Regions from separate parts of the Nonomuraea sp. NPDC050536 genome, predicted to be linked through region 2. Evidence: predicted binding sites of a transcription regulator. Region 2 holds the regulator's gene; the other holds the start of a gene.
The links. The regulator HspR, encoded in region 2, represses chaperone genes until heat shock. The targets are predictions, from matches to a motif close to ANTTGAGTCNNNNNGACTCAANT.

Region 1: the regulator HspR is predicted to act here: its motif matches at 3,059-3,081, upstream of lon (endopeptidase La).

The regions. Positions count from the first base shown of each region.
Region 1 is NZ_JBITHD010000006.1:57,388-63,208, reverse strand. Features, by position in the region: gene ACIBHX_RS18890 (phenylacetate--CoA ligase family protein) at 1-408, opposite strand, end outside; gene ACIBHX_RS18885 (response regulator) at 418-1,080, opposite strand; gene ACIBHX_RS18880 (sensor histidine kinase) at 1,077-2,927, opposite strand; gene lon (endopeptidase La) at 3,095-5,455, shown strand; gene ACIBHX_RS18870 (histidine kinase) at 5,551-5,821, opposite strand, start outside.
Region 2 is NZ_JBITHD010000016.1:173,277-179,097, forward strand. Features, by position in the region: gene clpB (ATP-dependent chaperone ClpB) at 1-1,140, opposite strand, end outside; gene ACIBHX_RS36750 (heat shock protein transcriptional repressor HspR) at 1,146-1,496, opposite strand; gene dnaJ (molecular chaperone DnaJ) at 1,501-2,676, opposite strand; gene grpE (nucleotide exchange factor GrpE) at 2,692-3,303, opposite strand; gene dnaK (molecular chaperone DnaK) at 3,303-5,168, opposite strand; gene ACIBHX_RS36770 (hypothetical protein) at 5,298-5,744, opposite strand; gene ACIBHX_RS36775 (proline dehydrogenase family protein) at 5,794-5,821, shown strand, end outside.

The sequences.
Region 1 (5,821 bases), on a different contig from region 2:
GCGCCCGGCCAGGTGGCGCAGGCAGTTCAGCGTGAACAACCCGCCCACCCAGGTGCCGAGCGCGAAGCAGACGACGGCCAGCGTGGTGCGCTCGCGGGCGCGGAAGGCGTCGCGGAACACCTCCTCGAACCGGTCGGCGATGACCCGCTCGTCGGCGGCCGAGCGCGGCCAGTACGACGGCACGCCGGTCGACCCGGACGACACGGCGATCACGTCCCCGATCACACCGTCACGGCACAGCCGGGGGAGCGGGTGGCGGCGCGTGTAGTTGTCCTTCGTGGTGAAGGGCAGCCGCTTGAAGTCCTGAAATGTCGTGATGTCTGAGGGCTTGATCGCGTGCTCGGCGAGAAACTCCTGATACGCCGGCACGGTCGCCGCGACGTGGTGGAAGAGCTCGACGGGGTCCACCCGTCGACTCTATTCCCCGGGGCGGACCAGGCCCGTCTCGTAGGCGTAGACGATGGCCTGGGCGCGGTCGCGCAGGCCCAGCTTCATCAGCACGCGGCCGACGTGCGTCTTGACCGTCTGCTCGGCCACCACGAGCTTCTCGGCGATCTCCTGGTTGGACAGGGCCTGCGCGACCAGCGCGAGGACCTCGGTCTCGCGCTCGGTGAGGTCGGCCAGGCGCCGGCTCGTGGGCGTGCGCGGCGCGCCCAGGCGGGCGAACTCGTGGATGAGGCGCTTGGTGATCCCAGGGGAGATCAGGGCGTCGCCGGCGGCCACGATCCTGACGGCCTCGGCCAGCTGGGCGGCCGAGGCGTCCTTGAGCAGGAAGCCGCTGGCCCCCGCCCGGAGCGCCTGGTAGACGTAGTCGTCCAGGTCGAAGGTCGTCAGGATCAGCACCTTGGCCGAGATGTCGGGGGAAGCGGTGATCTGCCGGGTCGCCTCGAGCCCATCCATGACCGGCATCCGCACGTCCATGAGGATCACGTCAGGTTTGAGCTCGCGGGCCCGCGCGACGGCCTCGGCGCCGTCGGCCGCTTCGCCGACCACCTCGATGCCCCCCTGGCTGGCCAGGAACACGGTGAAACCGGTCCTGACCATCCCCTGATCGTCGGCGATCACCACGCGGATCGTCACGTACCCTCCATCTCGTCTTGATCGCCGTTGTCGGCGTCCTGGTCCGGCACGGGCAGGACGGCCAGGACCTCGAAGCCGCCGTCCCGCGTCGGCGCCGCCTCAAGTGTGCCGCCGAGCAGCGCGGCCCGTTCACGCATGCCCACCACGCCCTGCCCCGCCCCCTCGGGGCCGCCGGGCCGCGTGCCGGGGCCGTTGGCGACGCGCAGCCGTACTTCGCCCGGCTCGTGGGCGATCCGCAGGGTCACCGTGGCGCCTGGCGCGTGCCGCATCGCGTTGCTCAAGGACTCCTGCACGATCCGATAGGCCGAGAGCCCCACCGCCGGCGGCACGCCGTCCGGCGAGTCCGGCTGCTCCACGCGCACGGTCAGTCCGGTGGCGCGGGCGTTGGCCACCAGCTCCTGGATGCGGTCGAGGCCCGGCTGCGGCGCGGTGTCGACGCGGCCATCCTGGTCACGCAGCACGCCGAGCACCTGCCGCAGCTGCGCGATCGCGTCCAGCGACAGGCCCCTGATCTCGGCCAGCCCCGCCTCCAGCTGCGCCGCGTCGCCCGCGGCCTTCAGCGGCACGGCCTCCGCCTGGATCGCGATCACCGACATGTGGTGCGCCACGATGTCGTGCAGCTCGCGCGCGATGCGGGCGCGCTCCTCCAGTACGGCCTGCGCCTCCTCGGCCTGGTGGGTCTTCAGCTCCTCCTCGCTCAGGCGAGCGGCGGCCAGCCGGCGGGCGCGCACGTTGTAGCCGAACAGCAGGGCGATGCCGACCACGACCATGGCGATCGGCATGGAGTTCGGATCGATGATCCAGGCGACCACGAAGGTCACGAACCAGATGGCGATCGAGATCTTCCTGTCGCACCGGACCGCCGCCGAGTACGCCACCAGCAGGTACATGATCGACATCTGCGCGATGTACGGCCCGCCGAGCTGCGCCAGCACGTACACGGCCAGCGGCGTCAACACCAGCGCGGTTCGCCAGGCGGCCAGCGGCCACCGGTTGCGCAGCCCGAGGGGCAGCGCGGCCGCGGCGGCGACGAAGTAGACAAGGCCGAGCGGCTGCCGGAACGGAGAACCGGCATTCCAATCCAGGGTCTCGCTGAGCGTCGTGCCGAAGAAGACCCACATGATCACGAGGTCGATCGCCTGGACGGGATCGAAGGATTTGACGGGTGCCCAGCGTGGCAGCGGGACGCGCCGCCAGCGCGGGCGCGGCGGGAGCGGGTCGGCGTCCCCCTCGAACAGGGCCAGCCGGAAGGGCAGGATCGCCGCCTTCGTCGCGCGCTTCAGCTGGCCCGGCCACCTCCAGAGGGTCGGTACCGGTGGCGGAGGGACATAGGGATCCTTGCGCATGGCGCGGACGCCGTGACCGAGCAGCCCCGCCACCGCCACCACGGCCGATCCGATCAGCGCGCTGGACGAGGCGGCGGCCAGGGTGCCCGCCATGGTGACGACGCCCGCGGCGATAGTGATCCGCCGGTCGCATCGCGCTCCCACGGAGTACATGACCAGCCCGTACATGGCGGCGGCGGGCAACAGGTCGGGGTCCTGGTTACCGCTCAGGGCGGAAGCCACGGCGACCAGGGGGAGCAGCGCCAGGCTCACCCGCCAGGCGCCCAGCGGCCACTGGTCGCGCAGCGCGATCGGCAGCGCGACCAGGATCGCGAGCATGGATGCCATGGTCTCGCTGATGCCGTCGGAGGACTGCGTAGCGGTAATGGCATAGGCCACGACGGCCAGGACGAGGTCGACGCCCTGGGCGACACCGAAGTAGCGCCGGGAACGCATGCGCGGAGGGTCGGCCTCGCCGTCGAACAGGGCGAGCCGGAAGGGCCTCACCACTGCCGAAATCACCCTGCCCACCCTATGGGCGAATCTGCACCCCGTACGTCACCCCCTGGAGCTAACCCAGGAGTATCAGTTACATAATTACGATCGCCGTGAGCGAACATCGGCAAGGTTGGGAACAATGCGGGACTCCAATGACTTGAGTCCGTATAACTCAACCCATTGGAGTTCGCATGAGTGAGAACTTGATCCTCCCGGTCCTGCCGCTGGACGACGAGGTCGTGCTGCCCGGCATGGTCGTGCCGTTGGACCTGTCTGACTCCGAGGTGCGGGCGGCCATAGACGCGGCACAGGCCACTGGGCGTAACAAGCCGCGAGTCCTGCTCGTTCCCCGCATCGACGGGCGTTACGGCGCCATCGGCGTGCAGGCAGTGGTGGAGCAGGTCGGAAGGCTTCCCGGCGGCGAGCCGGCGGCCGTGGTCCGCGGCGTCAACCGGGCCAGGGTGGGCACAGGCACGACCGGCCCCGGCGCCGCGCTGTGGGTGGAGGTCGACACGATCGACCAGGTGCCGTCCGGCGAGCGCGCGCAGGAACTGGCCAAGGAGTACAAGTCGCTGGCCACCACGATCCTGCAGAAGCGCGGCGCGTGGCAGGTCGTGGACCAGGTCAACCAGATCGACGACCCGTCCGTCCTGGCCGACAGCTCCGGCTACACCCCGTGGCTGACCACGGCGCAGAAGGTCGAGCTGCTCGAGGCCGCCGACCCGGCCGACCGGCTGGCCAAGCTGGTCGAGTGGTCACGCGAGCACTTGGCCGAGCTGGACGTGGCCGAGACGATCCGCAAGGACGTCCAGGAGGGCATGGAGAAGCAGCAGCGGGAGTTCCTGCTGCGCCAGCAGCTCGCCGCCGTCCAGAAGGAGCTCAGGGAGCTCAACGGCGACTCCGCCGAGAGCGAGGAGGAGGACTACCGCGCCCGCGTGGAGGCCGCCGACCTGCCCGAGAAGGTGCGTGAGGCGGCGCTGAAGGAGGTCGACAAGCTGGAGCGGACCTCCGACCAGTCTCCCGAGACCGGCTGGATCCGCACCTGGCTCGACACCGTCCTGGACATCCCCTGGAACACCAGGACCGAGGACAACTACGACATCATCGGCGCCCGCGCGGTGCTGGACTCCGACCACACCGGTCTCGACGACGTCAAGGACCGCATCCTCGAGCACCTGGCCGTGCGCAAGCGCCGCCAGGACAAGGGCCTGGGCGTGGTCGGCGGCAGGCGCAGCGGCGCCGTACTCGCCCTGGCCGGACCTCCCGGAGTGGGCAAGACCTCGCTCGGCGAGTCCGTGGCGCGCGCGATGGGCCGCAAGTTCGTCCGCGTCGCCCTGGGCGGCGTCCGCGACGAGGCGGAGATCCGCGGCCACCGGCGCACCTACGTCGGCGCGCTGCCGGGCCGCGTGGTCCGCGCGATCCGCGAGGCGGGCTCGATGAACCCGGTCGTGCTGCTCGACGAGGTCGACAAGGTCGGCGCCGACTACCGGGGCGACCCGACGGCCGCCCTGCTCGAGGTGCTGGACCCGGCGCAGAACCACACGTTCCGCGACCACTACCTCGAGGTCGAGCTGGACCTGTCGGACGTGCTGTTCCTGGCGACGGCCAACGTGCTCGAGGCCATCCCCGGGCCGCTGCTCGACCGGATGGAGATCGTCTCGCTCGATGGCTACACCGAGGACGAGAAGCTGTCGATCGCCCGCGACCACCTGCTGCCCAAGCAGCTCAAGCAGGCCGGCTTCGAGCCCGAGGAGATCGCGTTCGAGGACGACGCGCTGCGCCGCCTGGCGGCCGAGTACACCCGCGAGGCCGGGGTCCGCTCGCTGGAGCGGGCGGTCGGCCGGGTGATCCGCAAGGTCGCGGCCAAGGACGAGACCCCGGTCACCGTCACCGCCGAGTCGCTGGTGGACTACCTGGGCAGGCCCAGGTTCGTGCCGGAGTCGTCGCTGCCGGAGTCCAAGCAGCGCACCTCGGTGCCCGGCGTGGCCACCGGCCTGGCCGTCACGGGAGCGGGTGGCGACGTCCTCTACGTCGAGGCGTCCCTGGCCGACCCGGAGACCGGCGAGACGGGCCTGACCCTGACCGGTCAGCTCGGCGACGTCATGAAGGAGTCGGCGCGGATCGCGCTGTCCTACCTGCGCTCGCACGGCGCGGAGCTGGAGCTGCCGGTCACCGCGCTGAAGGACCGGTCGGTGCACGTCCACTTCCCCGCGGGAGCCGTGCCCAAGGACGGCCCCTCGGCGGGCGTGACGCTGACGACCGCGCTCGCCTCGCTGCTGTCGGGCCGGCTGGTCCGCGGCGACGTGGCGATGACCGGTGAGATCTCCCTCACCGGGCGGGTGCTGCCGATCGGCGGCGTCAAGCAGAAGCTCCTGGCGGCGCACCGGGCGGGCATCACCACGGTGCTCATCCCGGCCCGCAACGAGCCCGACCTGGACGACGTGCCCGAGGAGGTCCGCAACGAGCTGACCATCCACCCGGTCAGCGACGTCCGCGAGGTGCTTGACCTCGCACTGGCTCCGGCTGAGGTCGCGACCACGGTCGCCGCCTGATCCCCAGCCCGAACAGGCCCCGCCGCATCTTTCCGCGGCGGGGCCTGCGTTGTCCGGGCACCATGGCCCCCTGGCCCGCCGTACGGGGCGCGGAATCACAGGGGGAGGCGGGCCGTGACCTTGGTGCCGCCGCGGGCCCGTGAGGCGATGTCGCACCAGCCGCCCACCTCCGTGGCACGTTCCCGCATCGAGGTGAGGCCGACGCCGGTTCTCGGGGCGGCGGGCAGGCCCGCGCCGTCGTCGTGGATCGAGATGTGCAGGGCGTCGGCGGTCCTGCTCAGGTGGACGCGCGCCGAGTCGGCCGCCGCGTGCCGCCTGACGTTGGTGAGCGCCTCCTGGACGATCCGGTAGGCCGCCAGCTCGACG
Region 2 (5,821 bases):
GTAGCGGTCGGACAGCGCGGCGGCCGCCACCAGCGCGCTGTCGGCGATCTGCACCTGGTGGTGGGCCTCGTAGCGGCCCTTCAGCCCGCGCAGGATCGCGATGGTGTCCTCGACCGTGGGCTCGCCCACGTAGACCTGCTGGAAGCGCCGCTCAAGGGCGGGGTCCTTCTCGATGCGCTCGCGGTACTCGTCCAGCGTGGTCGCGCCGATCATGCGCAGCTCGCCGCGGGCCAGCATCGGCTTGAGCATGTTGCCCGCGTCCATCGCGCCCTCGGCGGCTCCCGCGCCGACGACCGTGTGCAGCTCGTCGATGAAGGTGACGACCTGGCCGTCGCTCTCCTTGATCTCGGACAGCACGGCCTTGAGCCGCTCCTCGAACTCGCCGCGGTACTTGGCGCCCGCGACCATCGCCCCGAGGTCCAGGCTGATCAGGCGCTTGTTCTTCAGCGACTCGGGCACGTCGCCCGCCACGATCCGCTGCGCCAGCCCCTCGACGACGGCGGTCTTGCCGACGCCGGGCTCGCCGATGAGCACCGGGTTGTTCTTGGTCCTGCGTGACAGCACCTGGACGACCCGGCGGATCTCGGAGTCACGGCCGATGACCGGGTCGAGCTTGCCCGCGCGGGCCAGCTCGGTCAGGTCGACGCCGTACTTCTCCAGCGCCTGATAGGTGTCCTCGGGCGTCTCGCTGGTGACGCGGGCGTGGCCGCGCACCCTCTCGAACGCGTCGAGCAGCGCCTGCGGCGTGGCCCCCTGCTGCTTGAGCAGCTCCGCCACCTGACCTCCGTCGGTGGCCAGACCCACCAGCAGGTGCTCGGTGGAGACGTAGTCGTCCTCCAGCCGCTGTGCCCGCTGCGCCGCCGTGTTGATCACGGTCAGCAGCTGCCGCGAGCTCGACGGCGCGCTGACCGTGGCCCCCTGTGCCTTCGGCAGCTGCGCGAGCAGCTCCTCGGTGTGCGCGCGTAGCGTTTTCCAGTCGGCGCCGACGGCCTCCAGCAGAGGTACGGCGGTGCCGCCCGTCTGGGAGAGCAGCGTGGTAAGCAGATGGGCCGGGGCGATCTCGGGGTTGCCCTCCGCGGCGGCACGCCGCATGGCCCCCGAGAGAGCCTCCTGGCTCTTCTGGGTGAGCTTTGTGTCCATATGTTCTAGGCCCCCGGTGGAAGCTCGTAACGAATGAGCGCCCTCACCATCCGCATCTCGGCCCTGAGTCGGTGGACCTCCTCACGCAGCCTCAGGGATTCGTTCTCGAGTTCGAGGATCCGCTTGATGCCTGCCAGGTTGATGCCCTCCTCCTGGGACAGGCGCTGGACCTCGCGGAGCATGATGATGTCGCGCGTCGAGTACAGGCGCCCCCGCCCCGCGGTCCGGCCGGGGGAGACCAGGCCGAGGCGGTCGTACTGCCGCAGGGTCTGCGGGTGCAGACCCGACAGCTGCGCGGCCACCGAGATCACGTAGACGGGGGTCTCATCTGAGAGGTCGAAATAGTTGGCGTCCATCGGCTTACTCGCTTCTGGCTCGCTGGATGAGTTCCGCCCGCGGGTCCTCTCCCGCGGCCGCGGTGTTGAACTCCGACAGGAGCTCGCGTGACTTGTCGTCCAGCGTCTTGGGCACGACGACCTCGACACTGGCCAGCAGGTCACCCTTGGTGCCGTCCTTGCGGGTGACACCCCTGCCGCGGATACGGAACGTGCGCCCGTTGGGCGTGCCCGCCGGGATCCGCAGCGTCACCGGCATGCCCTTGAGCGTCGGGACCTTGATCTCGGCCCCGAGCGCGGCCTCGGTGAACGTGACCGGCACGGTGATGGTCAGGTTCTCGCCCGACCTGCCGAACACGGCATGCGCCTTGACGTGCGTCTGGATGTACAGGTCGCCCGCCGGGCCGCCGTTCTCGCCAGGCGCGCCCTTGGCCTTCAGCTTGACGCGCTGGCCGTCGGCCACGCCGGCCGGGATCCGCGCCTGGATGGTGCGGGTGCTCTTGGCCCGGCCGCTGCCCTCGCACACGGGGCAGGGGTCGTCCACGATCAGCCCGCGACCCTTGCAGTCGCGGCACGGCTCGGAGAAGGCGAAGTTGCCCAGGTTACGGCTGGCCGCCCCGGTGCCCTCACAGGTGGGACAGACCCTGGGGGTCGTGCCCGCCTTGGCGCCGGTGCCGCTGCACCCGGTGCAGGCGGCGGAGCTGGTCAGCCTGAGCGACACCGTGCTGCCCTCGACCGCCTCGGTGAAGTTGAGCGTGACCTCGGACTCGATGTCCTGCCCGCGGCGCGGCCTGGTGGTCGCGCCGGTGGTACGGGTCTGGCCGCGGTTGAACAGGCCGCCGAACAGGTCGCCGAGGCGCTCTCCCGCGCCCCCGCTGCTCTGCTGGCCCGCCGTACCGCCGAACAGGTCGCCGAAGTCGAACGGGAATCCGCCACCGCCGGGCCGCTGGCCTCCGACGCCCGAGCCGAACAGGGTGCGCGCCTCGTCGTACTCCTTGCGGCGCTTGCTGTCGGACAGGACGTCGTAGGCCTCGGAGACCTCTTTGAACTTGGTCTCCTTGGCGGTGTCACCCGGGTTCGTGTCCGGGTGGTACTGCCTGGCCAGCTTCCGGTACGCCTTCTTGATCTCTTCGGCGGTGGCGGTCTTGGGCACACCAAGGACGGCGTAGTAGTCCTTCTCCAGGTAGTCCTTGGTGCTCATCTATGGCCCTTCGTCCTAGTTCTCGTCGTCATCCGCAGACGCGGGGGATGCGTCGCGGTCGGATTCCTCGGCCGGCTCGGAGGGCTCGGCGACCGCCACCCGCGCCGGGCGCAGGACCCGTTCGCCGATCCGGTAGCCGGGCTGGAGCACCTCGATCGCGGTGGGCTCGGTCACGTCGGGCGAGTAGCTGTGCATCAGCGCCTCGTGGACGGTCGGGTCGAACGGGTCGCCCTTCTGTCCGAACGCGGTGAGCCCGAGCTTGGTGACGACCGCTTCCAGTGACTCTGCCACCTTCGCGAAGCCGCCGGTCAGCTCTCCGTGGTCGCGAGCCCTGCCGATGTCGTCGAGCACGGGCAGGAGCTCGGCCAGCGTGCCGGCCACCGCCTGCTCGCGCATCGAGACCCGATCGCGGTCGACCCGCCTGCGGTAGTTGGTGTATTCGGCCTGGAGCCGCTGCAGGTCCGCGGTCCGCTCGGCGAGCAGGTCGCCGTCCACCGGCGCCTCCTCAGCCTGGGGGGCCGGGGCCTCCTGGGTGGCGGAGGCCCCACGCACCTGCCCCGTTTCCGGGTCGATCTTGCGGTTGTCGCGGATCACCGGCTCCTCTTGCCCGTTATCACGCGGCGGCATCACTGGTCCTTCTTCGGCTGGTCTTCGTCGACGATCTCGGCCTCGACCACGTCCTCGTCGGCCTTGGCCTGCTCACCCTCCGGACCGGGCTGGCCCTGAGCGGCCTGCTCCTGTCCCTGGCTCTGGGCGTAGATCGCCGAACCCATCTTCTGGCTGACGGTGGCGAGCTTCTCGGCGCTGGTGCGGATGGCGTCCGTGTCGGTGCCCTCCAGCGCGTTCTTCAGCTCGGAGAGCGCGTCGTTGACCTCGGTCTTGATGTCGCCCGGGACCTTGTCGTCGTTCTCGCGGAGGAACTTCTCCGTCTGGTAGGCCAGACCGTCCGCGTTGTTGCGGACCTCGGCCTCCTCGCGGCGCTTCTTGTCCTCCTCGGCGTACGACTCGGCCTCGCGCATCATGCGCTCGATGTCGTCCTTCGGCAGCGCGGAGCCGCCGGTGATCGTCATCGTCTGCTCCTTGCCCGTGCCCAGGTCCTTGGCGGAGACGTTGACGATGCCGTTGGCGTCGATGTCGAAGGTGACCTCGATCTGCGGGATGCCGCGCGGCGCCGGCGCGATGCCGGTCAGCTCGAAGGTGGCCAGCTTCTTGTTGTACGAGGCGATCTCGCGCTCGCCCTGGTAGACCTGGATCTGCACCGACGGCTGGTTGTCCTCGGCCGTGGTGAAGACCTCCGACCGCTTGGTCGGGATGGTCGTGTTGCGCTCGATGATCTTGGTGAAGATGCCGCCCTTGGTCTCGATGCCCAGCGACAGCGGGGTCACGTCGAGCAGCAGGACGTCCTTGACCTCACCCTTGAGCACACCGGCCTGCAGCGCGGCGCCGATGGCGACGACCTCGTCCGGGTTGACGCCCTTGTTGGGCTCCTTGCCGCCGGTCAGCTCCTTGACGAGCTCGGAGACGGCGGGCATGCGGGTCGAGCCGCCGACGAGCACCACGTGGGCGATGTCGGCGACCTTGATGCCGGCGTCCTTGATGACCTGGTGGAACGGGCCCTTGGTCCGCTCGAGCAGGTCGGCCGTCAGCCGCTGGAACTCGGCCCTGGTGAGCTTCTCGTCCAGGTGCAGCGGGCCCTCGGAGGACGCGGTGATGTAGGGCAGGTTGATGTTGGTCTCGGCCTGGCTGGACAGCTCGATCTTGGCCTTCTCCGCCGCCTCACGCAGGCGCTGGAGGGCCATCTTGTCCTTGGCCAGGTCGACGCCGTGCGCGTTCTGGAAGCGCTTGACGAGCTCGTCGACGACGCGCTGGTCCCAGTCGTCGCCGCCGAGGTGGTTGTCGCCGGAGGTGGCCTTGACCTCCACGAAGCCGTGCCCGTCCTCCTGGCCGACGTCCAGCAGGGACACGTCGAACGTGCCGCCACCGAGGTCGAAGACCAGGATCGTCTGGTCCTTCTCCTTGTCGAGGCCGTAGGCGAGGGCCGCCGCGGTCGGCTCGTTGATGATGCGGAGCACGTTGAGGCCCGCGACCGTGCCGGCCTCCTTGGTGGCCTGGCGCTGGGCGTCGTTGAAGTACGCCGGAACGGTGACCACCGCGTCGGTGATCTTCTCGCCCAGGTAGGCCTCGGCGTCCTGCTTGAGCTTCTGCAGCACGAAGGCGCTGATCTGCTGCGGGGAGAACTTCTTGCCGTCGATCTCCTGGGACCAGTTGGTGCCCATCTCCCGCTTGACGGAGCGGATGGTCCGGTCCACGTTGGTGACGGCCTGGCGCTTGGCGACCTCGCCGACCAGGACTTCGCCGTTCTTCGCGAAGGCGACCACGGACGGCGTGGTCCGCGAGCCCTGCGCGTTGGCGATGACGGTGGGCTCACCGCCCTCGAGGATCGAGACGACGGAGTTGGTCGTCCCAAGGTCGATACCTACCGCACGTGCCATGAGTACGTCCTTGTAGTCAAAGTTGAGTCGGTCAGACTCAACCTACGAATGCCAGGGTCATCTGTCAAACGAGTTGAGCCTACTCGACTCAACCCGCCTGAGTGCTCCGACATTCCCGGCTACGTGGACTTATTTCTGCTTGCCTCCGTCGACGAGCTTGCGGTGGCCGAGCGGGGACTTGAGCTTCACGATCGTGGTCTTCTGGATGGCGATCATGATGCAGGAGACGTTCTTGGACTTGGCGCCCTCGTAGATCGTGAGGGTCACGCGCCTGGCGGTCTCCGTGACCTTGACGTGGTCCAGCACGGTGCACGGGGCCACCCCCGACCACCAGGTGAGCTTGATGTCACGGCCCTTCGCGACCGCCTTCTCCCAGGGGACCTTGTGGGGGTTGATCGTGTGCCCGACGGGCTTGACCGGCTGCGGGGCCTTGGTGGGGGAGGTCGTCACCGGGCTCACGGCAGCGGGGGTCTGCGGGGCCTGGGCCGAGGTCTTCGTCGCGGCGGGCGCGCCTCCGCAGCCCGCCGCGATCAGACATCCGGCCATGAGGGTCGCCGTCGCTGTGATAGTCCGCATATCGATAGGACGAACGAGATGGTCGCCAGGTTCAAGTTAGGCTTGGCATGTGCTGCGTGAGGCCTTGCTGGCCATCT